Regions from separate parts of the Pseudomonas sp. LBUM1645 genome, predicted to be linked through region 1. Evidence: riboswitches for the same ligand, from Rfam matches in the RefSeq annotation. Region 1 holds a riboswitch; the other holds the start of a gene.
The links. A riboswitch is a leader RNA that binds a small molecule or an ion and turns the genes downstream of it on or off. The one in region 1 is predicted to bind cobalamin.
Positions count from the first base shown of each region.

Region 1 (7,654 bases):
TGCGGCCAGGCAGACGTCACCTTGCGCGAAGGCATCGAGCGCACCTTGCTCGAGCGCATTCCAGAGCTCAAGGGCGTTCGTGACGTCACCGACCACACGCAGAAAGAAAACGCCTACTACTAAGTAAGGTGTTCGCTGCAGACATAAAAAAACGGCACCCGTGAGTGCCGTTTTTTTATGGGTCAAATTCAATGACGCCTTCGCGAGCAAGTTCGCTCCCACATTGGAATGCGGTCAACTGTGGGAGCGAGCTTGCTCGCGATGAGGCCCTATGGCCGATACAAATGCGCATGCCCGGCACGGTACAGCGATGACTCACTGAAGTGATCACTGCCCAAAACCCGACCCACCAAAATCAACGCCGTGCGTCGAAACCCCTTGGCTTCAACCTTCGCGGCAATGTCTTCAAGCGTCCCCACCACCCAATCCTGATCCGGCCAGGTCGCCCGGTGAATCACCGCGATCGGGCAATCCGCGCCGTAATGCGGCAGCAATTCGGCCAGGATTTTCTCCAGATGATTGACCCCCAGATGAATCGCCATGGTCGCCCCGTGCTGCGCCAGGCTGCTGAGCTCTTCGCCGGCGGGCATCGCGGTTTTGTCGGCGTAGCGGGTCAGGATCACGCTCTGCGACACGTCCGGTAACGTCAGTTCCGCGCCCAGAAGCGCCGCGCAGGCCGCCGTGGCCGTGACGCCGGGAATGATTTCAAACGGGATGTCGAGTTCGCGCAGGTAGCGAATCTGCTCGCCAATCGCACCATAAAGGCTCGGGTCGCCAGAGTGCACCCGCGCCACGTCCTGGCCCTTGGCATGGGCGGATTTGATCAGCTCGATGATCTGTTCCAGGTGCAGTTCGGCGCTGTTGACCACTTGTTCGGCGCGATGGCCATCCAGCACGGCGGTCGGCACCAGGGAGCCGGCATAGATGATCACCGGGCAGCTGCGAATCAGCCGTTGGCCTTTGACGGTGATCAGTTCCGGGTCGCCGGGACCTGCGCCAATGAAGTAGACGGTCATCGTCGGTTCCTGTGAGAAAAAGGGGCTGGGCAAGGCTTCAGATGAAGATTGCTCATGATCGAAGGCGGGGATTATCGGGGATTTTATGCAGCGCCGGCCAATGCCATGGTGGCCTGGGCATATTTTTGTCGTGATATCAGCAATTTTGCCGGTGCCTGGGCCAGGTGTTCGGCCAGGGCCAGGGCGGCACTTTCCGCGACGCCGTAGCAGCCGGTGCGTTCGAATGCGATGTCTGAACGATGGCTGAGTTGCGGTTGATAGACGGCCAATTGTTCGCAGCTGAAATACTGCAATGGTAACGCAAGCTGTTCGGCCAATTCGATCAAGCCAGGCTCTTCGCGCTTCAGGTCGATGCTGGCCAGGGCCTTGATCTGGTGAAGTTCGATTTTATGAGCCTGTAACGCCTGATCGAGCAGCGCCCGCAGCGTGCTGACAGGGCAGCCGCGCTGGCAGCCCAGGCCGACCACTAAAGTCGGCGCTGTGCTGATCTCAGTCATGCGTGGTATTGACTATCGCTTTTGCGGCGGAACAACCAGGCACTGATCAGGCCCAAGGCCAGCCAGAATGCCACGTTGGTCAGCTGCGAAGCGATTTTGAACTGAGCTTCCAGGGCTTCTGGAGCCATCATCGAGTGGACTTCCGGTTGTGGTGCGCCGATCACATGAGGAACAGCCAGGATTGCCACGCCGAGCACTCTCATCAGCCAGTGACGACTGAACACGATCAATGCGATGCCGACCGCGGTGGAGGCAGCCGTGCCGATCCACCAGATCTGCCGCTGCGCCAAATCAGCTGCGGCAGTGCCCGGCAGCTCGGGCGGCAGACCGAGGGTCGGTGCCAGCACGAACGTGGCGTAACCGGCCAGGCCCCAAAGCAGGCCTTGGGAGGTTTTGGTCGGTGCGCGCAAGGTGTAGAGACCGGCGAGCATCAGGGCGAAACCGACAGCGACCACCAGATTGCCACCTGTGGTGGACAGCACGCGCTGCCAGCCGTCTTCCGGTTCCCAGGCTTCGGCGTCGTGGGTGTGAGCGGCGACAGCGCCCGGGGCGTGTTCGTGAACTTCAACAGCGGCGGGCTCGGATTTTTCGTAGGTCTCGGCCTGCAAAATCAGCGGAGCCACCCAGAAGCTTTGCAGCAGGGTCAGCAACAGGGCGGCCAGCAGCCCGGTGAACCCTGCGGTTTGCGCAATACGCTTGATCATGTCAGCAGGTCTCAATGGCACGGGAATGCAGAGCTGTGGCGGGTATCGTGAGCGGCGTTGTGCACCGCTTCGATGTGCGAGAAACCGGCGAAATACACAAGGCACGCACCCAGGATCGACGCGCATGCGGCGGCGGTCAGGCGTTGAGTCAGGGTAGTGGTGGTGCTGGCGGTGCTCTTATCGGTGTTGCTGCCGGTGCTGCTGATGATCGACATGGCGCTTCCCTCTGGTCTGTCAGCGGGTGATATAGAGCGCATGGAAGACCCCTGCGAGTCGGGCACGCAGAGGTTCAAACAGCGCCCGCCCACCGCGGGTTTGTTATTCAGTGATCGTAATGGTCACTTTGTGTTGCGGGCCGGTCTCCGGGCTCACGAGGGGCGCAGGCTTTCGCCTTGACCTGCAAGCATCACCTTCCCATGCCGAACTGCTGGCACAGTGGATCTGACGCTTCGCTCGCTTACCGTTGCGGGGGCAGCACCGGACTGACATGACTTTAGAGTAAAGCACATGATTCACCGGTTTCCCGTTTCACCCTGTGAAGGGCACCCGTAACAAGGCGTGTAGGAGAGCATGGGCGGGGGCGGAGAGTCAATTGGCATGGGTTCTCAACTCGGGACTGAGGCGCGTCAATCGCGGGCAAGCCTTGCTCCTACAGGACGGCGGCGCTCTTGTAGGAGCAAGGCTTGCCCGCGATAGCGTCCTGAGGGTCGGCACAAGACATTGACCCGCCCCCACACGATGCGTAGCCTTGCGCTTTCGAGGTTCTTCGGCGTTTGTCGAAGCTAAGAAGGGAACGCGGTCGATGCCGCGGCTGCCCCCGCAACTGTGAACGGTGATGTTCGCTGCCACGCCACTGCAAACCCTGTGCAACGGGTTCGCGGGAAGGCGCAGCGAATGCCAGGCCCACAAGCCCGGCACACCGTCAGCCAGGAGACCTGCCTCGAAACGAATTCTCACTACAACCGGGCGGGGTGATCCGGTGGCGAAATCTTCCGCGCGCCTATGCAGCAGCGGTCGTCGTCCCGTATGCCCGCCACCTTGCCAAAGGGCATCCGATGAAAACACTGGCCAAACTCCCCGTCACCATCGTTACCGGCTTCCTCGGCTCGGGCAAAACCACCTTGCTGCGGCACATGCTCGACAACGCTCAGGGCCGTCGCATTGCGGTGATCGTCAACGAGTTCGGCGAGCTGGGCATCGACGGCGAAATCCTCAAGCAGTGCTCCATCGGCTGCACTGAAGAAGAAGCCAACGGCCGCGTCTACGAGCTGGCCAACGGCTGCCTGTGCTGCACCGTTCAGGAAGAATTCTTCCCGGTGATGCGCGAATTGGTCGCCCGTCGCGGCGACCTCGACCACATCCTCATCGAAACCTCCGGCCTGGCCCTGCCAAAACCGCTGGTGCAAGCCTTCCAGTGGCCGGAAATCCGTAGCGCCTGCACCGTTGACGCGGTCATCACCGTGGTCGACAGCCCAGCGGTCGCCGCTGGCACCTTCGCCGCGTTCCCGGACCAGGTCGATGCCCAGCGCAAACTCGACCCGAACCTGGACCACGAATCGCCGCTGCACGAGCTGTTCGCCGACCAACTGGCCAGCGCCGACCTGGTGATCCTCAACAAGGCCGACCTGATCAGCCCTGAAGACCTGGCCCGTGTTCGCCTGGAAGTCGCTGAAGAACTGCCGCCTGCGGTGAAAGTCATCGAAGCCAGCAGCGGTCGCGTGCCACTGGACGTGCTGATCGGCCTCGGCGCCGGCTCCGAAGAACACATCGACAGCCGTCACAGCCATCACGATCACCACCATGAAGGCGAAGACGATCACGACCACGATGCCTTCGACTCCATCTCCATCGAACTGCCGCAAGCCGACGAAAGCCTGCTGCTGGACGCGCTGACCCAACTGGTGGTCCAGCACGGCATCCTGCGCGTTAAAGGTTTCGCGGCGATCCCGAACAAACCGATGCGCCTGCTGATCCAGGGCGTGGGTACACGTTTCGACAAGCACTTCGACCGTCAGTGGGGCGCCGATGAAGCGCGCACCACGCGTCTGGTGTTGATCGGTCAGGAACTGGACGCCACTCTGCTTGAAGCGCAATTGCGCGCTGCGCTCAGCGTTTAAGCCATGCACCTGCTCAGGACCCAGCCCGGCGGTTTCGTGTCGGATGACAACATTGCCGACCTTGGACAAACCCCCGCCGAGCTGGTGATCCTGTGCAGCGGCGACTCCAGCCTCGCGCTGCTCGCCGAAGCCGCGCAGCAGTTGCCCGACGATTACCCGAGCGTGCGCCTGGCCAACCCGATGCAGGTGCAGAACCACGCGTCGGTCGACCTGTATGTCGACGAAGTGCTGCGCCACGCCAAGGTCATTTTGATTTCGCTGCACGGTGGCATCGCCTATTGGCGTTACGGCGTCGAGCAACTGGTCCAACTGTCGGAGCGCGGCGTGCAGCTGATTCTGGTCCCCGGCGATGACCGCCCGGACCCGGAACTCAGCGAGCTAAGCACGGTGGGTGCGGAAGACCGCGATCGCCTCTGGCAGTTTCTGCGTCAGGGCGGCATGAGCAATGCCCTCGATTTTTTCCACTGCCTCGCCAATCGTTGGCTGGATCGCGACTACGCCTGGGCCGAGCCGCAAACCCTACCGCGCACGGCGATTTACCATCCGCATAAAAGCCCCGCTGAACTGAGGGATTGGCAAGCCGACTGGCAGGCCGGTCAACCGGTTGCGGCGGTGCTGTTCTACCGCTCGCATTTGCAGGCGGCGAACACCGGTTTCATCAATGTTTTCTGCCAGCGTTTGCAGGCGGTAGGGTTAAACCCTTTGCCGATTGCCGTGGCCAGTTTGAAAGAGCCCGGCTGCCTGACCGTGGTCGAGGACCTGTTGGACGAAGTCGAAGCCGGCGTGATTCTTAACACCACCGGTTTTGCGCAATCCAGCCCCGAAGCGCCGCACCTGCGACCGTTTCGCCGCAACATCCCGGTGATCCAGGCGATTTGCGCCCAGGACAACGAACCCGGTTGGCGCGCCAGCGAACAGGGCCTCGGTCCGCGTGATCTGGCGATGCACATCGCGCTGCCGGAACTGGACGGGCGGATCATCAGCCGACCGATCAGCTTCAAGGACCTGGCCTGGCGCAGCGAGCGCAGCCAATCCGATGTGGTCTGCTATCGACCACAACCGGAACGCATGGATTTTGTCGCCGAACTGGCGCGGCGCTGGATTGATCTGGCGCGAGTGCCCAACGCTGAAAAACGCATCGCCCTGATCCTCGCCAACTACCCGACCCGTGACGGGCGTATCGGTAATGGTGTCGGCCTCGACACGCCGGCCGCGGCGCTGAACATCCTGCGTGCGCTGCATAAAGAAGGTTATCCGCTACCCGCCGAGTTGCCGGACAGCGGCACCGCGTTGATCCAGCAATTGCTCGGCGGCGTCAGCAACGACCTCGACACCCTCGACCAGCGCCCGTGTCAGCAAAGTCTGTCGATGGACGACTACCTGCTGATGTTCAACGCCTTGCCCGAGTCCAATCGCCAAGCCGTGCTGGAACGTTGGGGCACGCCTCAAAGCGATCCGATGTGCCGTGGCGGCCGAATGATGATCGCCGGGCTGCGCTTTGGCCTGACCTTCGTCGGCATTCAACCGGCGCGCGGTTACCAAGTCGATCCGAGCGCGGTGTATCACGATCCGGACCTGGTGCCGCCTCACGGTTATCTGGCGTTCTATTTCTGGTTGCGCAACACCTACGGCGCCCACGGCGTGATCCACGTCGGTAAGCACGGCAACCTCGAATGGCTGCCGGGCAAAGGCGTCGGGCTGTCCGAGAATTGCTGGCCAGATGCGCTGCTCGGGCCGTTGCCGAACATCTATCCGTTTATCGTCAACGATCCGGGCGAGGGCGCCCAGGCCAAGCGCCGTACGCAGGCGGTGATCATCGATCACCTGATGCCGCCGCTGACCCGCGCCGAAACTTACGGCCCGTTGCGCAACCTCGAATTACTCGCCGACGAGTATTACGAAGCGCAAATGCTCGATCCGCGTCGTGCCCGGGAATTGCAGCGCGACATCCTGCAACTGGTGCGTGACACGCACATCGACCGCGAACTGCAACTCGACGAGAAACTCGACAGTGATGCCGATGCAGCGATCTGGTTGCCGCGTCTGGACACCTATTTGTGCGACTTGAAAGAGTCGCAGATCCGCGACGGCCTGCACATTTTCGGCGAATCGCCGACCGGGCGTTTGCGTATCGATACGTTGTTGGCGTTGTTGCGTATTCCGCGTGGCGATGGGCGTGGTGCGCAATCGAGTCTGCTGCGGGCCTTGGCCAAGGCGTTCACGTTGGGCTTCGATCCGCTGGATTGTGCGCTTGCCGAACCTTGGACCGGGCCGCGTCCGATTGAACTGCAATCCCTCACCGATGAAGTCTGGCGCACAGCAGGTGATACCCGCGAACGTCTGGAGCTGTTTGCCACGCAGCTGATCTCAAACACATTAGCCACCCCCGAACCCAGTGGGAGCGAGCTTTTGTGGCGAGGGGATTTATCCCCGTTGGACTGCGCAGCAGTCCCATTTTCAGGGGCCGCTTCGCGACCCAACGGGGATAAATCCCCTCACCACAAAAGCCTGCTCCCACAGGAGGCAGGTTGGGCCGAGGTGCACGCCATCATCGACAGCCTGCGCGAAGTCGTCGCGCCAAGGCTGGACGCCTGCGGCCCGGCGGAAATGCGCGGTCTGCTCGACGCCCTCAGCGGTCGCTTCGTGCCGGCCGGCCCGAGCGGTGCGCCGAGTCGCGGTCGGCTCGACGTGTTGCCGACCGGGCGCAACTTCTACTCGGTGGACGTGCGTAACCTGCCGACCACCACCGCGTGGCGCATCGGTTTCCAGTCGGCCAACCTGATTCTTGAACGACACCTGCAAGACCACGGCGATCACCTGCGCCAGCTCGGTCTGTCGGTGTGGGGCACCGCGACCATGCGTACCGGCGGCGACGACATCGCCCAGGCCATGGCGCTGATGGGCGTGCGCCCGGTCTGGGCCACGGGCAGTCAGCGGGTCGACGACTTCGAAATTCTGCCGTTGAGTCTGCTGGACCGTCCGCGCGTGGACGTGACGTTGCGCGTCTCCGGATTCTTCCGCGATGCCTTTGCCAATCTGATCCGCCTGTTCGACGCCGCCGTGCAAGCGGTCGCCGCCCTCGACGAGCCGGACGACCTCAATCCCTTGGCCGCCAAAGTGCGTGCCGAGCGCGAAGCATTGATGCAAACGGGGCTGGATGAAGACTCGGCCAAGCGTCAGGCCGGTTGGCGAATTTTCGGCGCCAAACCCGGTGCTTACGGCGCAGGCGTGCAGGGCGCCATCGATGGTCGTCTGTGGCAAAGTCGCGACGACCTGGCCGAGGTTTATCTGAACTGGGGCGGCTACGCTTACGGCGGCTC
Region 1 covers NZ_CP166811.1:4,262,115-4,269,768, reverse strand. Annotated here, with positions in the region: gene nfuA (Fe-S biogenesis protein NfuA) at 1-123, shown strand, start outside; gene cobM (precorrin-4 C(11)-methyltransferase) at 270-1,016, opposite strand; gene ACA079_RS18980 (cobalamin biosynthesis protein) at 1,100-1,513, opposite strand; gene ACA079_RS18975 (CbtA family protein) at 1,510-2,217, opposite strand; gene ACA079_RS18970 (CbtB domain-containing protein) at 2,229-2,432, opposite strand; cobalamin riboswitch at 2,554-2,782, opposite strand; cobalamin riboswitch at 2,960-3,174, shown strand; gene cobW (cobalamin biosynthesis protein CobW) at 3,273-4,334, shown strand; gene cobN (cobaltochelatase subunit CobN) at 4,338-7,654, shown strand, end outside.

Region 2 (7,654 bases), 920 kb from region 1:
TTCGGTGGCACCTCCGAAGCTGGCTTTGATTGCAGCGGCTTCATCGGTTACCTGTTTCGTGAAGAAGCCGGTCTGAACCTGCCACGCTCCACTCGCGAAATGATCAACGTCGACGCTCCGCTGGTTTCTCGCAGCAAACTGGAGCCGGGCGACTTGCTGTTTTTCGCCACCAATGGCCGTCGCGGCCGCGTCAGTCACGCCGGGATCTACCTGGGTGACAACCAGTTCATCCATTCCAGCAGCCGCCGTAGTGGTGGTGTCCGGATCGATAGCCTGGGCGACAGCTACTGGAGCAAAACCTTCATCGAAGCCAAGCGCGCACTCGCGATGGCACCGACTGCGGCCCCGACGATCGTCACGGCTCGCAAGTAAGCGGACTTTTTGTAAGGTGAACTTAAAGTCTTACTTGAAGTTTGCCGCGTAGCAGCTAGAATCCTGATCTATTATTGATGGCAAACCGCCTGCGTCCTGCGCAGGCGGTTTTCTTTTCTGCGCCCCCTGCAGAAAAAGCCGCAGCCAGATCAGGATGCTCTGCATATGTCGACGTCGGCCCGCCTCACAATCATGTTCTTCGCAGCGCTGCTCAGCGCCTGCGCCAGCCGTACACCGCCCCCTGCGCCGGTGGTTCGCGCTCCCATTATTTTCAGTTCCTCCCAAGCATTCTCCCCTGAGGCAGAAGACGTCTTGTTCCGCGCGCTCGGCCTGGTGGGCACGCCGTATCGCTGGGGTGGCAACACGCCGGATTCGGGTTTCGATTGCAGCGGGCTGATCGGTTATGTCTACCGTGACGTCGCCGGCATTTCCCTGCCGCGCACCACGCGCGAGATGATCAGCATGCAGGCGGCCAGCGTGGGCAAGGAAGGTCTGCAAACCGGTGACCTGATCTTCTTCGCCACCAATGGCGGTTCTCAGGTCAGCCACGCCGGGATCTACGTCGGCGAAGGTCGCTTCGTCCATGCGCCCGCCACCGGTGGCACGGTGAAGCTCGACAGCTTGTCCAAGGCTTACTGGCAGAAAGCCTATCTGAGTGCCAAGCGCGTCTTGCAACCTGAGCACTTGGCACGCAACCCCTAAATTGCAGAGGTTGTCATGACCGCTCGCACACTCAATCTCGACGATTCCCTGTATCAATACCTGCTCGACGTTTCCCTGCGTGAAACGCCGCTGCTCAAGCGTTTGCGTGACGAAACCCAAGCGCTGCCCATGGCTCGCTGGCAGGTGGCGCCCGAGCAAGGTCAGTTCCTCGCGCTTCTGGTGAAACTCACCGGCGCCAAGCGTCTGCTGGAAGTGGGTACCTTTACCGGTTACAGCGCCTTGTGCATGGCAGCTGCATTGCCGGATGACGGCTCGCTGATCTGCTGTGACATACCCGGTGACTACAACGCCACCGCGCGCCGTTACTGGCAGGAAGCAGGGCTTGCCGAGCGGATTGATCTGCGTCTGGCGCCCGCGCTGGAAACCCTGGCTCAGCTGGATCAGCAAGCGCCATTCGATCTGATCTTCATCGATGCCGACAAAGCCAACTACCCACGCTATCTGGAGCACGCATTACGTCTGCTGCGCGTCGGCGGTCTGGCGGTGTTTGATAACACGCTGTGGAGCGGACGGGTGCTTGAGGACAATCCCGAGAGCGAAGACACCCGAGCCATCCAGGCGCTCAATCGCGCCTTGAAGGATGACTCGCGTGTGGATCTGTCGTTGTTGCCGATAGGTGATGGATTGACGCTGTGCCGCAAAAGGTAGGCGCCTATTGAAAAAGATCGCAGCCTGCGGCAGCTCCTACAGTGGATGGTGTACGCCCTGTAGGAGCTGCCGCAGGCTGCGATCTTTTGACTTTTACTTGGCCGCTGACACGCGCCACACCTTATTGCCCACGTCATCCGCCACCAACAAATCCCCCTGCTGATCAATCACCACGCCTACCGGCCGGCCCATGGCTTTCTCATCTGCGTTGAGGAAACCTGTGAGCACATCGACCGGTTGCCCAGTCGGTTTGCCTCCCGCGAACGGCACGAAAATCACTTTGTAGCCACTGTGCGGTTTACGATTCCACGAGCCGTGCTGGCCGACGAATGCCCCTTCCTTGAACTGCGCCGGCAGTCTGTTGCCCTCAGCGAACGTCAAGCCCAGCGATGCGGTATGCGGGCCGACCGCGTAATCCGGAGCAATGGCCTTGGCCACCAGGTCGGGGTTTTGCGGCTCGACGCGGATGTCGACGTGCTGGCCGTAATAACTGTAAGGCCAACCGTAGAACCCGCCGTCCTTCACTGAAGTGATGTAGTCCGGCACCAGATCGCTGCCGATTTCGTCGCGCTCGTTGACCGCCGTCCACAATGCGCCGCTCCGAGGTTCCCAGGCCAGGCCGTTTGGATTGCGAATCCCCGAGGCGAAGATCCGATGGTTGCCGGTGGCGCGATCTACTTCCCAGATCGCCGCGCGACCTTCTTCCTTGTCCATGCCGTTTTCGGCCACGTTGCTGTTGGAGCCCACCGTGACGTACAGCTTGCTGCCGTCCTTGCTGGCGATGACGTTTTTGGTCCAGTGGTGATTCAGCGTACCGCCCGGCAAGTCGATCACCTTCATCGGCTGCGACTTGATCGCCGTCTCGCCGTTTTCATAGTGGAAACGCAGCAAGCGATCCGTGTCGGCGACGTACAGGTCATTGCCGACCAAGGTCATGCCGAAGGGTGAGTTTAGGTTTTCCAGGAACACTGTGCGGGTTTCGGCGATGCCGTCGTGGTCCTTGTCCCGCAGCAGCGTGATGCGATTCGGGCTCGGTACTTTGGCGCCGGCACGGCCCATGACTTTGCCCATGACCCAACCACGAATACCTTTGCCGTCATCGGGTTTGGGTGGTGCGTTGGTTTCGGCCACCAGCACGTCGCCGTTAGGTAACACGTAAAGCCAGCGCGGGTGATCGAGACCTTCGGCAAAAGCCGCCACCTGAGTCCCTGTCGCAGCGATGGGTTTCGTGCCGTCCGGCCAGCCGATCGCCGGGGCGATGTTCATCGTCGGGATCAGGGTTTTGTTCGGTTCTGGCAGCTTGGGCGACGGGCCGGTGCCGTCGGAGACTTGCAGCCTGGCGTTTTCACCACAGGCGGCAAGCCCTCCGGCGAGCACGATGACGAGAGCGAGCTGGGGCTTGCGCATGCTGATCTTCCCTATGAATGCATTGACCTAATCAGTAGAGAAGCGCAGGTGCGCGATGGTTCAACCGTCAGCCGCGGGCTTCCTTGAACAGCACGGCAATGCCGGGGTGATAGTTGCCGGCTTCGTTGCGCAACTTGCGATAGGCATAGGGGAAGTACCAGGCGACCGCGCAGGTGTGTTCCTTTTGCAGATCGTCGACCATGTCCTGGAGTTCTTCCGGGGTGGCGCTTTGTTGGGCTTTTTGTGGCGCAACGAACAGGCAGCCGAGTTTCAGGTCGCTGGCGTAGCTGATGCGTTTGGCATCGCTGGTGATGTCCTGCAATGCTTGAGTCAGGTTCAGGCTGTTGACGCGTGGCCAGCGCTGGGTCGCCTGAAGGTAAGCGCGTTCTTCGCTGGTCGCGATAAACAGATCGGCGCGGCCATTGCGTTCGCCTTCTTCGGTCTGTTTACGGGTCGGTGTTTGTTGCAGCGTGACCATTTCCGCCATCCAGGCCGCGGCGGACAGCAGGCTCAGGTTGGCTTTTTCGTCGAACCAGTAAGGCGTGTCGTTATCGCCGCGCACGGCGTTGTAGCGGTCGATACAGTCAAACCAGCGTTCCAGCACCGGGCGCAGGAATTCCAGCTTCGGATTGCTGATGATCATGCCTTGCATGTGGCTCACCCTTGTTATTGTGTTGTGAGGTTGTGGCTCTTTGATATCACTGCTGAGAGTGTGGCACAAGATTGGCGTCAGATAATTGATCGACGGCAGTTATTCGCTCGCACGCTGCCCGTCTTCAATTGACGCTCCATCCCCAACCCTCTAACCTTCGCGGCTTGTTTCAGGTGCTCTGTGACCTTGGTCGACAGAGTGAAACAGGGAAGCCGGTGAGTGACTCTCTTCAAGCGACGAAGAGCCATGATCCCGGCGCTGCCCCCGCAACGGTAAATGAGTGAAGACTGCGCCTTGAGCCACTGTGTCGACTGTCGACATGGGAAGGCGCGCAGTCAGGCAAAACGCCGCTCATGAGCCCGGAGACCGGCCTGATCCATCCAGCGGCATCACGGTGGGCGATGCCAGGCTTTTTGCCGTCTATTCTTGTGCCTGCCCGCCGTTATCCAGCCTCAACGGAGAGCTCCCCCATGACTGATACCCCTGATCGTGACGAACGTCATCTGGCGCGCATGCTGCGCAAAAAAGCCGTGATCGACGAACGCATTGCCAACTCCCCGAATGAATGTGGCCTGCTGCTGGTGCTGACCGGCAACGGCAAAGGTAAAAGCAGCTCGGCTTTCGGCATGCTCGCCCGGTCCATGGGCCACGGCATGCAGTGTGGCGTGGTGCAGTTCATTAAAGGACGCAGCAGCACCGGCGAAGAACTGTTCTTCCGGCGCTTCCCGGAACAGGTGCGTTTTCATGTGATGGGCGAGGGCTTCACCTGGGAAACCCAGGATCGCCAGCGTGACATCGCCGCCGCTGAAGCCGCGTGGGCGGTGTCGTGCGAATTGCTGCGTGACCCGTCGATCGGCCTGGTGGTGCTGGATGAATTGAACATCGCACTCAAGCACGGTTATCTGGATCTCGATCAAGTGCTCAGCGACTTGCAGGCCCGTCCGCCGATGCAGCACGTGGTGGTCACCGGTCGCGGCGCCAAGCCGGAGATGATCGAACTGGCCGACACCGTCACCGAAATGGGCGTGATCAAGCACGCATTCCAGGCCGGGATCAAAGCGCAAAAAGGCGTCGAGTTGTGAGCTGCACTTTATGAATAGCCATCGTCATTGCCCGGCGGTATTGATTGCCGCGCCGGCCTCCGGTCAGGGCAAGACCACCGTCACCGCCGCACTGGCCCGTTTGCATCGCAATCAGGGGCGCAAGGTTCGCGTGTTCAAGTGCGGCCCCGATTTTCTCGACCCGATGATTCTCGAGCGCGCCAGCGGTGCGCCGGTTTATCAATTGGATATGTGGATGGTCGGCGAGCAGGAAAGTCGTCGGCTGTTGTGGGAGGCCGCAGGCGAAGCCGATCTGATCCTCATCGAAGGCGTGATGGGGTTGTTTGACGGCACTCCGTCCAGTGCTGATCTGGCGCGGCATTTCGGTGTGCCAGTGCTGGGTGTGATCGACGGCACTGCCATGGCGCAGACCTTTGGCGCACTGGCGTTGGGGCTGGCGCGTTATCAGCCGGACTTGCCGTTTGCCGGTGTGCTGGCCAACCGCGTCGGCACCCTGCGTCACGCGCAGTTACTGGAAGGCAGCCTCACTGAAGGTTTGCGCTGGTACGGCGCTTTGTCCCGGGAAACCGGTATCGAATTGCCGAGTCGGCACCTCGGGTTGGTTCAGGCCAGTGAGTTGAACGATCTCGATCTGCGTCTCGATGCGGCGGCCGATGCACTGGCCAGCAGCTGCGAGGTCGCGCTGCCACCAGCGGTGGAATTCGCCGCGCCTGATGTGATCGTTGCCGAGCCGTTGCTGGCTGGTGTGCGGATTGCTGTGGCCCGTGACGAAGCGTTCGCCTTCACTTACGGCGCAAGCCTGGATCTGCTCCGCGCCATGGGCGCTGAGTTGCTGTTTTTCTCGCCGATCCGTGACACGCAATTGCCGGAGGCAGACAGCCTCTATCTGCCGGGCGGTTATCCCGAATTGCATCATGTGGCGCTGTCACAGAACACTACGATGCTGGCCGCAATCCGCGCTCACCATGCGGCAGGTAAACCATTGTTGGCCGAGTGCGGCGGCATGCTTTATCTGCTCGATTCGTTGACCGATGTCGAGGGCACTCGCGCTGAACTGGTCGGCTTGCTGGCCGGGGATGCGGTGATGCAAAAGCGTCTGGCCGCGCTGGCGTTGCAGGCAGTCGAGTTGCCGGAAGGTTCGTTGCGCGGGCACACCTATCACCACTCGCTGACCAGTACCGAGCTTGAGCCGATTGCTCGTGGCTTGAGCCCTAACGGCGGGCGAGGGGCGGAGGCGGTTTATCGTGAGGGGCGGATGACTGCCTCTTATGTGCATTTTTATTTCCCGTCCAATCCAACTGCTGTAGCCGCATTGTTTGCGCCTGACCTTGAGGCCGCCATCGCGAGCAAGCTCGCTCCCACAATGGATCACACGAACCCTGTGGGAGCGAGCTTGCTCGCGAAGAGGCCATGACTGACAACGCATTTTCCGAGGCTGAACGCGAAGCGGTTTATCGCGCCATCGGCGAACGCCGTGACATGCGTCATTTCAGCGGCGGCACGGTCGAGCCCGAGTTACTGCGGCGCCTGCTCGAAGCCGCGCATCAGGCGCCGAGTGTCGGCCTGATGCAGCCCTGGCGGTTCATCCGCATCAGTGATCAAGCCCTGCGCGGCAAGATCCAGTTGTTGGTGGAAGAAGAACGCATCCGCACCGCCGAAGCCCTCGGCGAGCGCACCGACGAATTCATGAAGCTCAAAGTCGAAGGCATCAACGACTGCGCCGAGGTGTTGGTCGCTGCGCTGATGGACGATCGCGAGCGTCACATCTTCGGCCGCCGCACGATGCCGGAAATGGACATGGCCTCGTTGTCCTGCGCGATCCAGAACCTCTGGCTGGCCTCCCGCGCTGAAGGATTGGGCATGGGCTGGGTCTCGCTGTTCGAGCCGCAAGCACTGGCGGACTTGCTGGGTTTGCCCGCCGGAGCCAAGCCGTTGGCCGTTCTTTGTCTCGGCCCGGTCAAGGAATTCTATCCGGCGCCGATGCTGGTACTCGAAGGCTGGGCGCAGGCGCGTCCACTCAGTGAGCTGCTGTATGAAAATTATTGGGGAGTGAGTCAATGAGTGTGGCGTTGTTGAGTGTCGCCGCGGTTGCGCTGGATGCGCTGCTGGGTGAACCCAAACGCTGGCATCCGCTGGTGGCGTTCGGCCGTTTTGCCGACCGCATCGAGCAACGTTTCAATGGTGAAGGTCGCGGCTGGCGCAGCCATGGCGTGACTGCCTGGGTGATCGCGGTGTTGCCGCTGACCCTGCTGGCCACGGCGTTTTCCTGGGCGCCCTACGTCGGCTGGATCGTCGAGATTCTGGTGCTCTATTGCGCCCTCGGCATGCGCAGCCTCGGTGAACACGTCGAGCCGGTGGCCAAGGCGCTGCGCAGTGATGATCTGGACGAGGCACGCAAACGTGTCAGTTATCTGGTCAGCCGCCAGACCAGCGAACTGGATAAAACCGAAGTCGCCCGCGCCGCCACAGAATCGGTGCTGGAGAACGGCAGCGACGCGGTATTCGCTGCGCTGTTCTGGTTTGCTGTGGCCGGTGCGCCTGGCGTGGTGCTCTACCGTTTGAGCAACACGCTGGATGCGATGTGGGGTTACCGCAACGAACGTTTCGAGCGTTTCGGCTGGGCGGCGGCAAAGATCGACGACGTCCTCAACTACATTCCTGCACGCCTGGTGGCGTTGACCTACGCGCTGCTGGGCAAAACCCGACTGGCGCTGAAATGCTGGCGTACCCAGGGCCCGACCTGGGACAGCCCGAATGCCGGTCCGGTGATGGCGGCCGGTGCCGGTGCGCT
Region 2 covers NZ_CP166811.1:5,180,829-5,188,482, reverse strand. Annotated here, with positions in the region: gene ACA079_RS23405 (C40 family peptidase) at 1-372, shown strand, start outside; gene ACA079_RS23400 (C40 family peptidase) at 538-1,074, shown strand; gene ACA079_RS23395 (O-methyltransferase) at 1,090-1,743, shown strand; gene ACA079_RS23390 (PQQ-dependent sugar dehydrogenase) at 1,837-3,150, opposite strand; gene ACA079_RS23385 (hypothetical protein) at 3,218-3,802, opposite strand; cobalamin riboswitch at 3,957-4,191, shown strand; gene cobO (cob(I)yrinic acid a,c-diamide adenosyltransferase) at 4,273-4,884, shown strand; gene ACA079_RS23375 (cobyrinic acid a,c-diamide synthase CobB) at 4,895-6,277, shown strand; gene bluB (5,6-dimethylbenzimidazole synthase) at 6,274-6,924, shown strand; gene cbiB (adenosylcobinamide-phosphate synthase CbiB) at 6,921-7,654, shown strand, end outside.
Region 2: it holds a riboswitch for cobalamin, as region 1 does, so the genes downstream of both, cobO (cob(I)yrinic acid a,c-diamide adenosyltransferase) here and ACA079_RS18970 (CbtB domain-containing protein) in region 1, are expected to answer to the same signal.